Regions from separate parts of the Mesorhizobium sp. L2C066B000 genome, predicted to be linked through region 2. Evidence: riboswitches for the same ligand, from Rfam matches in the RefSeq annotation. Region 2 holds a riboswitch; the other holds the start of a gene.
What was found. Region 2 has a riboswitch for thiamine pyrophosphate ahead of thiB (thiamine ABC transporter substrate binding subunit). Riboswitches for the same ligand answer to the same signal wherever they lie in the genome.
Positions count from the first base shown of each region.

Region 1: linked by a shared signal. The riboswitch ahead of X733_RS148075 (YkoF family thiamine/hydroxymethylpyrimidine-binding protein) and the one ahead of thiB (thiamine ABC transporter substrate binding subunit) in region 2 are both predicted to bind thiamine pyrophosphate.

Region 1 is NZ_AYWZ01000008.1:146,416-152,206, reverse strand. Features, by position in the region: gene X733_RS1000000168255 (hypothetical protein) at 360-689, opposite strand; gene X733_RS148045 (hypothetical protein) at 850-1,152, shown strand; gene X733_RS148050 (DUF1236 domain-containing protein) at 1,494-1,823, shown strand; gene X733_RS148055 (hypothetical protein) at 1,922-2,137, shown strand; gene X733_RS148060 (DUF2934 domain-containing protein) at 2,230-2,466, shown strand; gene X733_RS148065 (hypothetical protein) at 2,625-2,876, opposite strand; partial or broken gene X733_RS1000000168250 (GSU2403 family nucleotidyltransferase fold protein) at 3,248-3,544, opposite strand; TPP riboswitch at 3,743-3,855, shown strand; gene X733_RS148075 (YkoF family thiamine/hydroxymethylpyrimidine-binding protein) at 3,846-4,454, shown strand; gene X733_RS148080 (ABC transporter permease) at 4,710-5,552, shown strand; partial or broken gene X733_RS1000000168245 (ABC transporter ATP-binding protein) at 5,549-5,791, shown strand, end outside.
Region 2 is NZ_AYWZ01000027.1:27,186-32,976, reverse strand. Features, by position in the region: gene X733_RS137385 (ABC-F family ATP-binding cassette domain-containing protein) at 1-1,230, opposite strand, end outside; gene X733_RS137390 (thiamine diphosphokinase) at 1,232-1,891, opposite strand; TPP riboswitch at 2,054-2,168, shown strand; gene thiB (thiamine ABC transporter substrate binding subunit) at 2,212-3,219, shown strand; gene thiP (thiamine/thiamine pyrophosphate ABC transporter permease) at 3,440-5,038, shown strand; gene thiQ (thiamine ABC transporter ATP-binding protein) at 5,035-5,791, shown strand, end outside.

The DNA of each region.
Region 1 (5,791 bases), on a different contig from region 2:
CGGCGGTCGATGGCCCGGTTCGCAGCGCCGCGATGCCGGAGCGTGTCTGCACCGCCCGCGGCGGGGATTTCTTGCGCACTTTGAAGATTTCAGGCGAGCGGCCTCGACGGCGCTTGAAATATGGGCTTCGCGTTCGTGCTTCTCGGCTGTCGAAGGTGTGTCGCCGTCGCCGCCCAGTCCTTGACCACAAGGGCTAAATTTAACAAACCGCCAAGGCGCCTTAAACGAAGGATCCGACCAGCCGGATCCTTCGAAATATCAATCGCGATGCTCCGGCATCGCCTTCAGCTCATGCTAGGTCCAACTGGTGACGGCGTGGACGTGCCGGGAAACCTCTCGAACGTCCGCGGCCGCTGCCCTTACACCTCGTCGAACGGGCCGCCGCGCCTCGCCAGGTCGTGACCAATGGCGGCTTCCTCGGCGTCGTCGGGCAAGGCATCGTCACTGTCCTGGTAGGGGTTGTCGTCATCCTCCTCGGGCAGTTCGCCTTCCTTCTCGACTCCGGTGGTGTCCGGCAGGCTTTCCTCATCTGCTCCGTCGGGCAGGACCGTTGCGCCACGCAGCGCATCCCAATCCTGCCGGCGCGGCGTCGGCGCTTCCACCTCGTCATTGGCGATCCTGTCGCGGGCATCGTTTTTGCTCGGTGGCGCCTCGACCTCGTCATTGGGTTTTCTGTTTCGTTCTTCCATGATTGCCTCCTCCTGGCGGCTTTGCGTCGAGAAGGTGGAACTCATTTCCGGCTGTCAGGTTCCGGCAACCACTCCATCTCCGTGGAACCAATTGCCGCCAGTCTGCTTTGCCAAGGACTAGTCTGTTTTGCCAAGGAGATGAATCCAGAGGAGCTGGACCATGAAGACTTTCCCCCTCATCCCATGCGTGCTGCTCCTGGCGCTGGCCGACCCGGCGGCTGCGCAGGACAATGGCGACCAGCACGGCCCTGCCGCGCCTTGCCAGGCGCAGCCTCAGGACGATGGTCAGAAGCCGCCGGTCGCCAATGGCGGCGGCGAATCGACCAGCACGCTCGGTCCCTGCGGCGGCGTGCTGCAGCCGCCGCCCAGTGGTGACCAGGATATGACGCAGCCGCCGCCGGATCAGGGCAAGACGCCGGTGATCAAGCCTGGCGAGGTGCCTGCGCAGCCGCCGAAGCAATGACCTTTGCTTGAAACTTCACGGCGTGGCACGAAGGCGGTCGGTTCCGGTCTGGGCCGGGCGACGCGGTCACCGAATCAATGCCGGCGCCGGCCGCAATCGCCACCGGAATTGGAGCCGTGCATCATCCATGTCGAAGGTCTCCTGAGGGATTGTGCTTCAATGCGAATCTTGCGGGTGCGGGTTCTGCTGGCATGACCGGGAAGCCGATCAATTTAGTCTCCGCTTGCGGAACAAGACCGTACCGGCTGCGTTTGCCTCCAGGAGCCCGCCACCTCGATCTGCGCTGTTTTCGCCTCATGCGGGAACACGGCGGAGCTCGCCAACAACGACAGGAGACGAAGATGAAAACCATCCTTATTCCCGCCGTCGCCGGGCTCGCCATGATCGCTGGTATCGGCATTGCCGCCGCCGACGAGGTGATCGTCACGCAGCCGGCACAGCAGCAGGTGATCATCACCCCGGAACAGCGCACGGTCGTGCACCAGTACGTAAAGAAACATCCGCTTGCCTCGGTCAATCTGCTCGGGGTCGAATTGAATGTCGGCACTGCCTTGCCTGACACTGTCGAGCTGCAGGAGGTTCCCGACGTTCAGTACAGATACGCCGTCGTCGACAACCATACCGTGTTGGTCGACCCCAGCACGCGCAGGATTGTCGAGGTGGTCGAGTAACGCTCGACAACCTAACCATTCATCGGTGATACGGCCCTGTCGTTCTTCCCAAAAGGGCGGCAGGGCCGAATGACGAACATGATGAAAGGAGAATTGCCATGTTGCCGCATGTCGAGACCCCGAACTCCGCCAATGTTGCGGCGTGTTGCGACAAGTTGCTGGCCGAGCGCAACACGGCGCTGTTATCGATGAAGGAAGCGATCGCGCTCCTGCGGGAGCGCACCGGCACCGATCGTTCGGATGCCGACCTCGCGGGGCTGATCGTCAAGAAAGCGGCGCTGCTCGGCGTTGCGGTGATTTCCGACCCGCGCTGAGATGTCTCGTCACTCAAGACGCCGGCCGAATTTTCGGCTAATGTTTTCGTGGAATCTGGACCAACCGACCGGACCCAACCACGGAGGCTTAAGTGACGGACGACAAACAGGACCGCATTCGCCAGCGCGCGCACGAGATCTGGGAAAAGGCCGGCCGGCCTGAAGGCGCGCATCAGGAACACTGGGAGCAGGCCACGGCTGAAGTCGATGGCGCGGTCGCCAAGCCCAAAAAGGCGGCGAAGAAAGCTGACGCCAAGCCCGCCAAGGCAGCCGCCAAGCCAAAGGCCGCGAAGCCTGCCGCAAAGTCCGGCAAAGCCAAATCAAAATAAGGCCAAGTCGAAATAAGGCCAGTCGAAATAAGCAAGGCCGGAATTCGCTGGCCGGGCCATCCTTGGCGCCCGCCGTTCAGGCGCGCCCGAGCCTCTCAACCTGACGAATTGCGCCTGCGACGGGCAGCGCAATTCCTTGTGTTTGGCGACAGCCGCCCTCATGCCTCCCAGGCATAACTCGACAGCGCAAAGCGAATCCCGGCAGCTGTCATGGCCAGTTCGCATTCGGTGATCTGGCGCAGGTGGCGCAGATAGCGCGTTACAGTCTGTGGCAGCCAGCCGGCGCAGGCCTCGACATAGGCGCGGCTGTGAACAAGGGTGCCGGTCGACAGCCTCTCGTCCTTCTCGGCAACGACTTTCAGATATTGGCGGATGAAGCGGATGTCGTCGGCGATGTCCTGGCTGGCCATTCGCCAGGCCCCGGCGAGGCGTTCGCACTGATCGAATGACAAGGGCAACAAAGGGGGCGGCAACAAAGGGGGCGGCAATAAAGGCGGCGGCAATGACGGGGGTGACAGCAAAGGACGAGAGAGATCGGCGAAGGCAACATGGTTCGCTGTGCTCAAGGACATTCCTCTCTGCGAAAAGAGATATCGTACTTTATGTACGAACGAGCGTCAAGCCAATTTCGTACAGTTGGGACGATGGAAATGAATATAGCAGCGGTCGCTTCAGCTAATCCCGCATCGTGAATCCTTCAGGAGTCGCACCAATTTCGCGGAGGGATTTCCCCAGGATGGTGTTGACTGTTTTCCCTCGTGTCGGCGTCGAACAGGTTCAGGCCGCGCCGGATCGTCTCGCGCCAGTTTTCGCCCTTGTCCCACGCTTCCATGAAGGCGAAGGCAAGGTCGTCCTGGCGACGTGTGGCTTCGAGCGCTTGGGTCAGCAGGCGCGCTTGATGGAGATCCTTCTCCCGCTTGGCGCCAGCGCTCGGCCCGCGTCGCGAGGCGACGATCAGCTTGTGGATGGCGTGGCGCTGGGGCGAGGGGACCAGCACAGGCAAGCCCGAGCGATGCAGGAGCACAGTCCGGATGGGGTCGCGGATAAGGAAATCCAGAAACCGTAAGGGCTGCGCGGAGTCTCTGCCGTTTTCTTATAATTACGTTTATCAGCTTGAATTCCAACGCAGTTATAAGAAGTTCGTGGAAACCTTATAACGCAACGAACTGACGAGTCGTCTGTTAACGCCCAGGCGCCCGGCACGTCTGGCCTAAAACACTTTGCCGCAGTGCCTCAACAAACGGCTTCCCCAATGTCTCGAACAATGCTTTAACCCGCCCATCCACAGGGGTGCTCCGTATCGTCGGGGCTGAGATGAGGGCGGCAAGCCTTCGGACCCTAAAGCTGATCTGGATAATACCAGCGGAGCGAGGCGGGCGATGTTTTCAGGCGCACAGATTTCCCTTTATCCCATGACCGACGATTTCGTCGGCGTCATCCTCGGCGCGCTCGGCGCGCTCGATCCGTGGCGCGACCGGCTGCGGATCGAAACCGATGACATCTCGACCCTTACGGTCGGGCCGCCCGAGGTGCTGTTTCCCGCTATGCGCGACCTGTTCGTGGCGGCGGCCAGAAGCGGCAAGCACTGCGTGCTTTCGGCGGCGGTCTCGCGCGGCTGTCCGGGTGAGCCCGACGATCCGATCTGCCGCTCCGACGAGACCGGCGGCCCCGCCATTCCGCTGGACGAGCGCAAGATCGCCGCGATCCGCGCTGTCCAGGCCACGCCGTCGACCGGCCAGCCGGTGGCGGCGCAGTTCTCGCTCTACGTTATGGGCACGGGCGACCATATGGACGAGATCTACGGCTGCATCGATTTCCTGAAACAGTCCGGCGTCTTTGAGCGCTCAAAGAACTTCTGCACCAAATTGCGTGGCGATGCCGGTGCCGTGTTTGCCACGCTCAACGAGGCCTTCTGCCGCTTCGGCCCCGGCGCCGGCCACGTCACCCTCGACATCACGATCTCGGCGAACAGCCCGAGCGCCGTCTGAGCCGCGGCTCAAGCGTCGTTCCTTGAGGATATTGCCGTGGCTGGTTTATCTGACCCATTGCGTGGAGGAGATGCCTCTGACCCCTCAGCACAGAGAGGAGGGGAGCCATTGGCGATTGGCGAAGACCGCGATGCCCACGAATCTCCCCCCTCGAGCAGGAGATGGCCGGCAGGCCAGAGGGGGTCCCAGCGCGTGGAGCGCCGACGTCCTTTTCGCATCGGCAAGGCGTGGGCGCTCTATGCGAGACGACCCCCTCTGTCGCCTTCGGCGACATCTCCCCCTCGAGGGGGGAGATTAGCCGCAGCCATCGCCAAGACCATCCCCGCCGCCTGCGCCTCCGCCCTGCTCCTCGCGGCGTGGGAGCTCTACGCCCGCTATGGTGGCGCTGCGCCCACCATGCTGCCGGCGCCGTCGCGCGTGCTGCAGCAGGCCTGGGAGCATCGCGCTGCCCTTGCCGACAACACGCTGCCCACCATCCGCGCCACATCAGCCGGCTTCGCCTGCTCGTTGGTCGCTGCCTTCGTGCTTTCGGCGCTGGTCGATTTCTTGGCCCCGCTGCGCCGCGCGCTGTTTCCGCTGCTGATCGTCAGCCAGACCTTGCCGCTGGTCGCGATTGCGCCGCTCATCGTACTGTGGTTCGGCTTCGGGCTGATGCCAAAAATCTTGCTTGTGGCGCTCGTTACCTTCTTCCCGATGATGGTGGCGCTGGTCGAGGGTTTTGCCGCGACCAGCAAGGCGATTTCGCAGATGCTCGCCACCATGGGGGCAGGGCGCTGGCGCATCTTCTGGCTGGCGCGCCTGCCTTCGGCGCTGCCCTATTTCTTCGCCGGGCTGCGCATCTCCATCACCTACGCCGTCGTCGGCGCGATCTTCGCCGAATATGCGGGGGCGGCGAAGGGGCTGGGCATCTACATGCTCAATGCCAAGAACAACTTTCGGCCCGATCTGGTGCTCGCCGCGGTCGCCGTCAGCGCCGCGCTCACGCTTGTCTTGTTCGCCATTGCGGTGCTCGTCCAGCGCTTCGCCATGCCTTGGGAGAATGCAGGGAGCGAAAGCCGCGACGGCAAGGTTGAAGCTGCAGAAGAGAACCGTCAATGACGCGGCTCGAACTCCGGGACATCAGGAAGAACTTCGGCGCGCTTGAGGTGCTCGCCGGCATTTCGCTTCATGTCGCGGCCGGCGAGTTCGTCTCCATCCTCGGCCCTTCCGGCGCCGGCAAGTCGACGCTGTTCCAGTTGCTGACCGGCGCGCTGAAAGGCGAGGGCGACATGCGCTTCGACGGCGCGCGATTGCAGGGCAGCCCCTTCGCCTTCATGCCGCAGCGCGACGCGCTGATG
Region 2 (5,791 bases):
CCGTTCGCCGCCGGACAGCTCGCGCACCGGGGTGCGCGCCTGTTCCGGCTTGAACAGGAAATCCTTCATGTAGGACACGACATGGCGCTGCTCGCCATTGATGACGAGGTTTTCGCCGCGCCCGTCCGTGAGATACTGCGCCAGGGTCTCGGCCGGATCGACCGCCTCGCGCTTCTGGTCGAGCGTGGCGATTTCCAGATTGGTGCCGAGCCGCACCGAGCCGGCATCGGGCTTCATCTCGCCGGTGAGCATCTTCAACAGCGTCGTCTTGCCGGCGCCGTTCGGCCCGACAAGGCCGACGCGATCGCCGCGCTGGATGCGGGTCGAGAAGCCCTTGACCACGGTCAGGTCGCCAAAACTCTTCTCGATGTTCTTGGCCTCGATCACCAGCTTGCCGGATTCGGCGGCGTCGCTGGCCACCATGGTCGCCGAGCCCTCGGCGCCGCGATGGCCGCGAAAACGCTGGCGCATGGTCTGCAGTTCGCCCAGGCGGCGCATGTTGCGTTTGCGGCGAGCCGTCACGCCATAGCGCAGCCAATGCTCCTCGCGCACGATCTGGCGGCCGAGCTTGTGCTGTTCGCGCTCTTCCTCTTCCAGCACAAGGTCGCGCCATTCCTCGAAATGGCCAAAGCCCTTGTCGAGGCGGCGGGTCTGGCCACGGTCGAGCCAGACAGTGGCGCGCGAGACGCGTTCGAGGAAGCGACGGTCGTGCGAGATGACGATCAGCGCCGAAGACGTCCGGACAAGCTCTTCTTCCAGCCATTCGATGACCGACAAATCGAGATGGTTCGTCGGCTCATCAAGCAGCAGAATATCGGGTTCGGGCGCCATGACGCGGGCAAGTGCTGCGCGGCGCGCCTCGCCGCCGGAGAGATCGTTGGGGTTCTCCGTGCCGGCGAGGCCGAGATGCTCCATCAGATATGTGGCGCGGTAGGGATCGTCGGCAGGCCCAAGCCCGGCCTCGACATAGGCGCGCACATTGGCAAAGCCGTCCATGTCGGGCATTTGCGGGAGATAGCGCACCGTTGCCGAAGGCTGGCGGAAGACCTCGCCGTCTTGCGGCTCGATCAGACCAGCAGCAATCTTCAGGAGCGTCGACTTGCCGGAGCCGTTGCGGCCGACGAGCGCGATCTTGTCACCGGCGGACGCCGTCAGTTCGGCGCCATCGAGCAGCGGCGTGCCGCCAAAGGTCAGTCTTATGCCGTCGAGGTTGAGAAGGGGCGGGGCCATGTCAGCTTTCAGGCAAGGGGTAGGGGTGGGCGAGCAGCAGCGCGCGGCCATGGCCGAGCGCGATTTCGAGGCCGCCCCCGGTCGTGTTGGACTTGACCTCGTTCGAGATGGTCAGCGACGAGCCGAACACGACCTCGACATGGTCGAGCGGCCACTTCGCGCCGGACACGGTGAGGCCCGAAAGATCGGAAAAGCCGAGCACCGAAAACAGCGTTCCGTCGGCATAGTCGAAGCCGGCCTTGCCAGGCAGCAGAGGGGCGCCTTCCTGCGCTCCGCTGGTCAACAGCAATTTTGTGCCGGCCTCGGCCAGCCGCAGGCTGAGCGCCAGATGGAGGAAGGCGTGGTCGGCGCGCTTGCCGCCGAAAGCGCCGGCCAGCACCAGGCTGGTGGCGCCGCGTTCCAATGCCGCCGCGATCGCCAGTTCGCCATCGGTCTTGTCCTTTTCGGGAGGAAACACCTCCCGCGGCACGGCGGCGAGATCGGCAGGCAGGTCCGCCGGCACGGAATCGAAATCGCCGACCCACAGCTCCGGCATCACGCCGAGCAGGCGGGCATGATCGATGCCGGCGTCGGCGGCGATGACGCGCGTGCCCGCGACCTGGCGGTCGAGCCGCGGCGTGCGGACGAGATCGCCGCCAAGCAGGATGGTGAATGTGCTCATATCCGCTGGCCCTTACCAGCCCCGCCGACGAAACGGAAGGCCGAGCGGCACCGTCACTCTTTGTTGGAGCATGATCTTTTTCCGGAAACGGATTCCACTTTCCGGGATCACGCTCGGGCAAACTTCCACTTGCGTGGCACCTTGGCCGGGCCTATGTGTCGAAACGCTCTAACGGGGTGCCGGACGCGATCTTCGCGGACCGGCTGAGAGGCAGTCTCGCCAACCCGCTGAACCTGATCCGGTTTGTACCGGCGGAGGGATTAGACGCTTCGGACAGCCCGACGCCTCAATTCCTTTCAACACGAATGAAGGAGGCGCCGATGCGCATTTTTTTGTCCCGTCTTGTCCCAGCGCTTGGGCTTGCTGTTTCGCTACTGGCAAGCCCTGCGTGCGCGCAGGAAAAACTCACGATCTATACCTATGAGAGTTTCACTGCCGACTGGGGTCCAGGCCCCCAGGTGAAGAAGGAATTCGAGGCCGAGTGTGGCTGCAGCGTCGACTTCGTCTCGGTGGCCGACGGCGTCGCGTTGCTCAATCGCGTCAAGCTCGAAGGTGCGTCGACCAAAGCCGATATCGTGCTTGGCCTCGACACCAACCTCACCGCGGAAGCCAAGGCTTCCGGCCTGTTTGTCCCACATGGCGCGGTGGCTGAAAACAACGTGCCGGGCGGCTGGAGCGACGACACTTTCGTGCCCTACGATTATGGCTATTTCGCCGTCGTCTACGACACCGAGAAGCTGAAGAACCCACCGAAGAGCCTGAAGGAATTGGTCGAGGGCGATGCCGCCGACAAGATCGTCATCCAGGATCCGAGGACGTCGACGCCGGGCCTTGGCCTGCTGCTGTGGGTTAAGTCGTTCTATGGCGACAAGGCGCCGGAAGCCTGGGCGAAACTCAAGGGCAAAGTGCTGACGGTGACGCCGGGCTGGAGCGAGGCCTACGGCCTGTTCACCAAGGGCGAGGCGCCGATGGTGCTTTCCTATACGACGTCGCCGGCCTACCACATGGTGGCGGAGAACACCGGGCGCTACCAGGCGGCCTCGTTCGAGGAAGGCGAGTATCTGCAGATCGAGGTCGGCGGCATCACCACCACGGGCGCGAAGAATCCGCTGGCGGCGAAGTTCCTGGCCTTCATGACCGGGCCGAAATTCCAGGATGTCATTCCGGAGACCAACTGGATGTTCCCGGCCGGGAAAACCGACAAGCCGCTCAATCCGGCTTTTGATAGGCTGGTCAAGCCGGCGAAGACCTTGCTGTTCAGCCCGGAAGAGGTCGCGGCAAATCGCAAGGCCTGGGTGGATGAATGGCTGGCGGTGATGAGCAAGTAGATTTGGCTGTATAGTCAAAAGATGAGTGCTCTACGGCGCCCCCCTCTGTCCTGCCGGACATCTCCCCCACGAGGGGGGAGATTGGCCTTTACGTTGACTTTCGCCAATCTCCGAAGCTGCAGGAATGAGCGGAGCGCTAAAACCGCCAATCTCCCCCCTCGTGGGGGAGATGTCCGGCAGGACAGAGGGGGGCGCGAAGGAACGCGACGCCCGGTAAAGAGTGCAACGCTCTGACCCCCGCATCACGGCCGGCATTGTCGCGCTTGCGGCAATCGCGCTGCTGATCGGTGGCGCCTTCGCCGGCCTTATCCGCGAAGGCGCGCACGACCTTTCCGGCGCCGCGTCCGCCTTTGACCTCTATCTCCTGCGCGTTGTCCGCTTCACGCTCTGGCAGGCTGCGCTCTCGACTCTGCTTTCCGCCGTACCGGCGCTCTTCGTCGCCCGGGCGCTGTCGCGGCATCCGCGCTTCTTCGGACGCGGCTTCATCCTGCAGCTATTCACTGTGCCCCTTGCCTTGCCGGCAATTGTCGGAGCGCTGGGAATACTGGCGCTCTATGGCCGCGCCGGTTATTTCGCCGCGATCGGTGGCCAGAGCTGGCCCGACATCTATGGGCTGTCGGGCATCCTCGTCGCCCACGTCTTCTTCAACCTGCCGCTGGCCACCCGGCTGTTCCTCGAAGCGCTGGGAACGGTGCCGGCCGATCAATGGCGGCTGGCGAGCCAGCTCGGCATGGGGGCGAGGCCAGCCTTCCGGCTGATCGAGTGGCCGGTGCTGCGCGCCTCGCTGCCGGGCGTCGCCGGGCTTGTCTTCATGCTTTGCATCACCTCCTTCACCATCGTCCTGATCCTCGGCGGCGGGCCGGCGGCGACGACGCTGGAAGTCGCCATCTATCACGCGCTGCGTTTCGACTTCGATCCGGCGCGAGCGGTGACGCTGACGGTGCTACAGATCGCGCTGACTTTCGCCGTCATGCTGGCGCTGACGCGGCTCGGCGCCAATGTGACCGGCGACGCCAATTTGCCTGTCGCGCCGCGCCGCTATCACTTGGCCGGCAAAGCAGAAACAGCGTTCAACGCCGTCCTGATCGTGCTCGCCTTGCTGTTCGTCGCCGGACCAATGGCGGCCACCGTCGCGTCCGGCCTCGGCGCCGATCTCGGCCGGCTGGCGGGCGAGAGTGCCGTGCGTCAGGCGACCCTGACCAGCGCCGGTCTCGCCCTCTCGGCGGCGCTACTTTCGGTGGCGCTGTCGCTGTCGCTGATCATGGCTCGGCGGGCACTGTCGCTGCGCCGCCGGTCCAGTGCCCGTTCATTGCTCGAACATGCCACCGACACCGGCGCCGGCTTCGTCCTCGTCGTGCCGCCCATTGTCATCGGCGCCGGCTGGTTTCTCCTGCTGCGCACGGTCAGCGATGTCTTTGCCATCGCGCCGGTCATGGTCGTCATCGTCAATGCGGTGATGGCGATGCCCTTTGCCATCCGCGCGATGCGCCCGGCCTATGATGCGGCGAGCGAGCGCCACGAAAAGCTGTGCGCGCAGCTCGGCATTGCGGGCTGGAACCGGCTGCTTCTGGTCGACTGGCCATCGCTCCGGCGGCCGCTGGCCACCGGCTTTGCCTTCGCCATGGCACTGTCGCTCGGCGATCTCGGCGTCATCGCGCTGTTCGGCAGCGATTCGGTACAGACCTTGCCCTATCTCCTGCTGGCGCGCATGGGCAGCTATCGCACGGCCGATGCTGCCGGGCTGGCTTTGCTGCTCGGGGCGGTCTGCCTTGCATTGGTGGTCGCGGCAGACTGGCTGGGACGGGGAGAGAGATCGTGACGTCCGCTGTGGAGAAAGGCACGACTGTCCGGCTGGACAAGGTCTCGTTCAGCTATGGCGAAACGTCATTCCTGTTCGATGTCGAATTCCATACATCTAAGATCACCGCCATCATGGGGGCAAGTGGTTCGGGCAAATCGACCTTGCTCAATCTGGTGGCTGGTTTCGAGACGCCGGAGTCCGGTCGTGTGCTGATCGGCGGCGCCGATGTCGGCGCCGAGCCGCCTTCGGCGCGGCCGGTGTCGATGGTATTCCAGGAAAACAATCTGTTTGCTCATCTCTCGGTGGAGAAGAATGTCGGGCTCGGCCGCTCGCCATCGCTCAACCTGACCGACGCCGATCGCGCCGCAATCGCCGAGGCGCTTGACCGCGTCGGCCTGGCCGGCAAGGAGATGCGCCTGCCGCGCGAACTCTCCGGCGGCGAAAGGCAGCGCGTAGCGCTCGCCCGCGTTCTGGTGCGCGACCGGCCAGTGCTGCTGCTCGACGAGCCGTTCGCTTCGCTCGGGCCAGCACTGCGCGACGACATGCTCGACCTGGTGGCCGGCGTTCATGCCGAGCGGGCGATGACGGTGCTGTTCGTCACGCATCAGCCGGAAGACGCTCGCCGTATCGGCGAGCAGATGGTTTTTCTGGACAATGGCAGGGTTGCCGCGACGGGACCTGCCGCCGATTTTTTCGACGGCACTGGCCCTGAAGCGTTTCGGCGCTATATCGGCGCAAGTTCGGGCGGATCACGCGATATTGCCCGGAAGC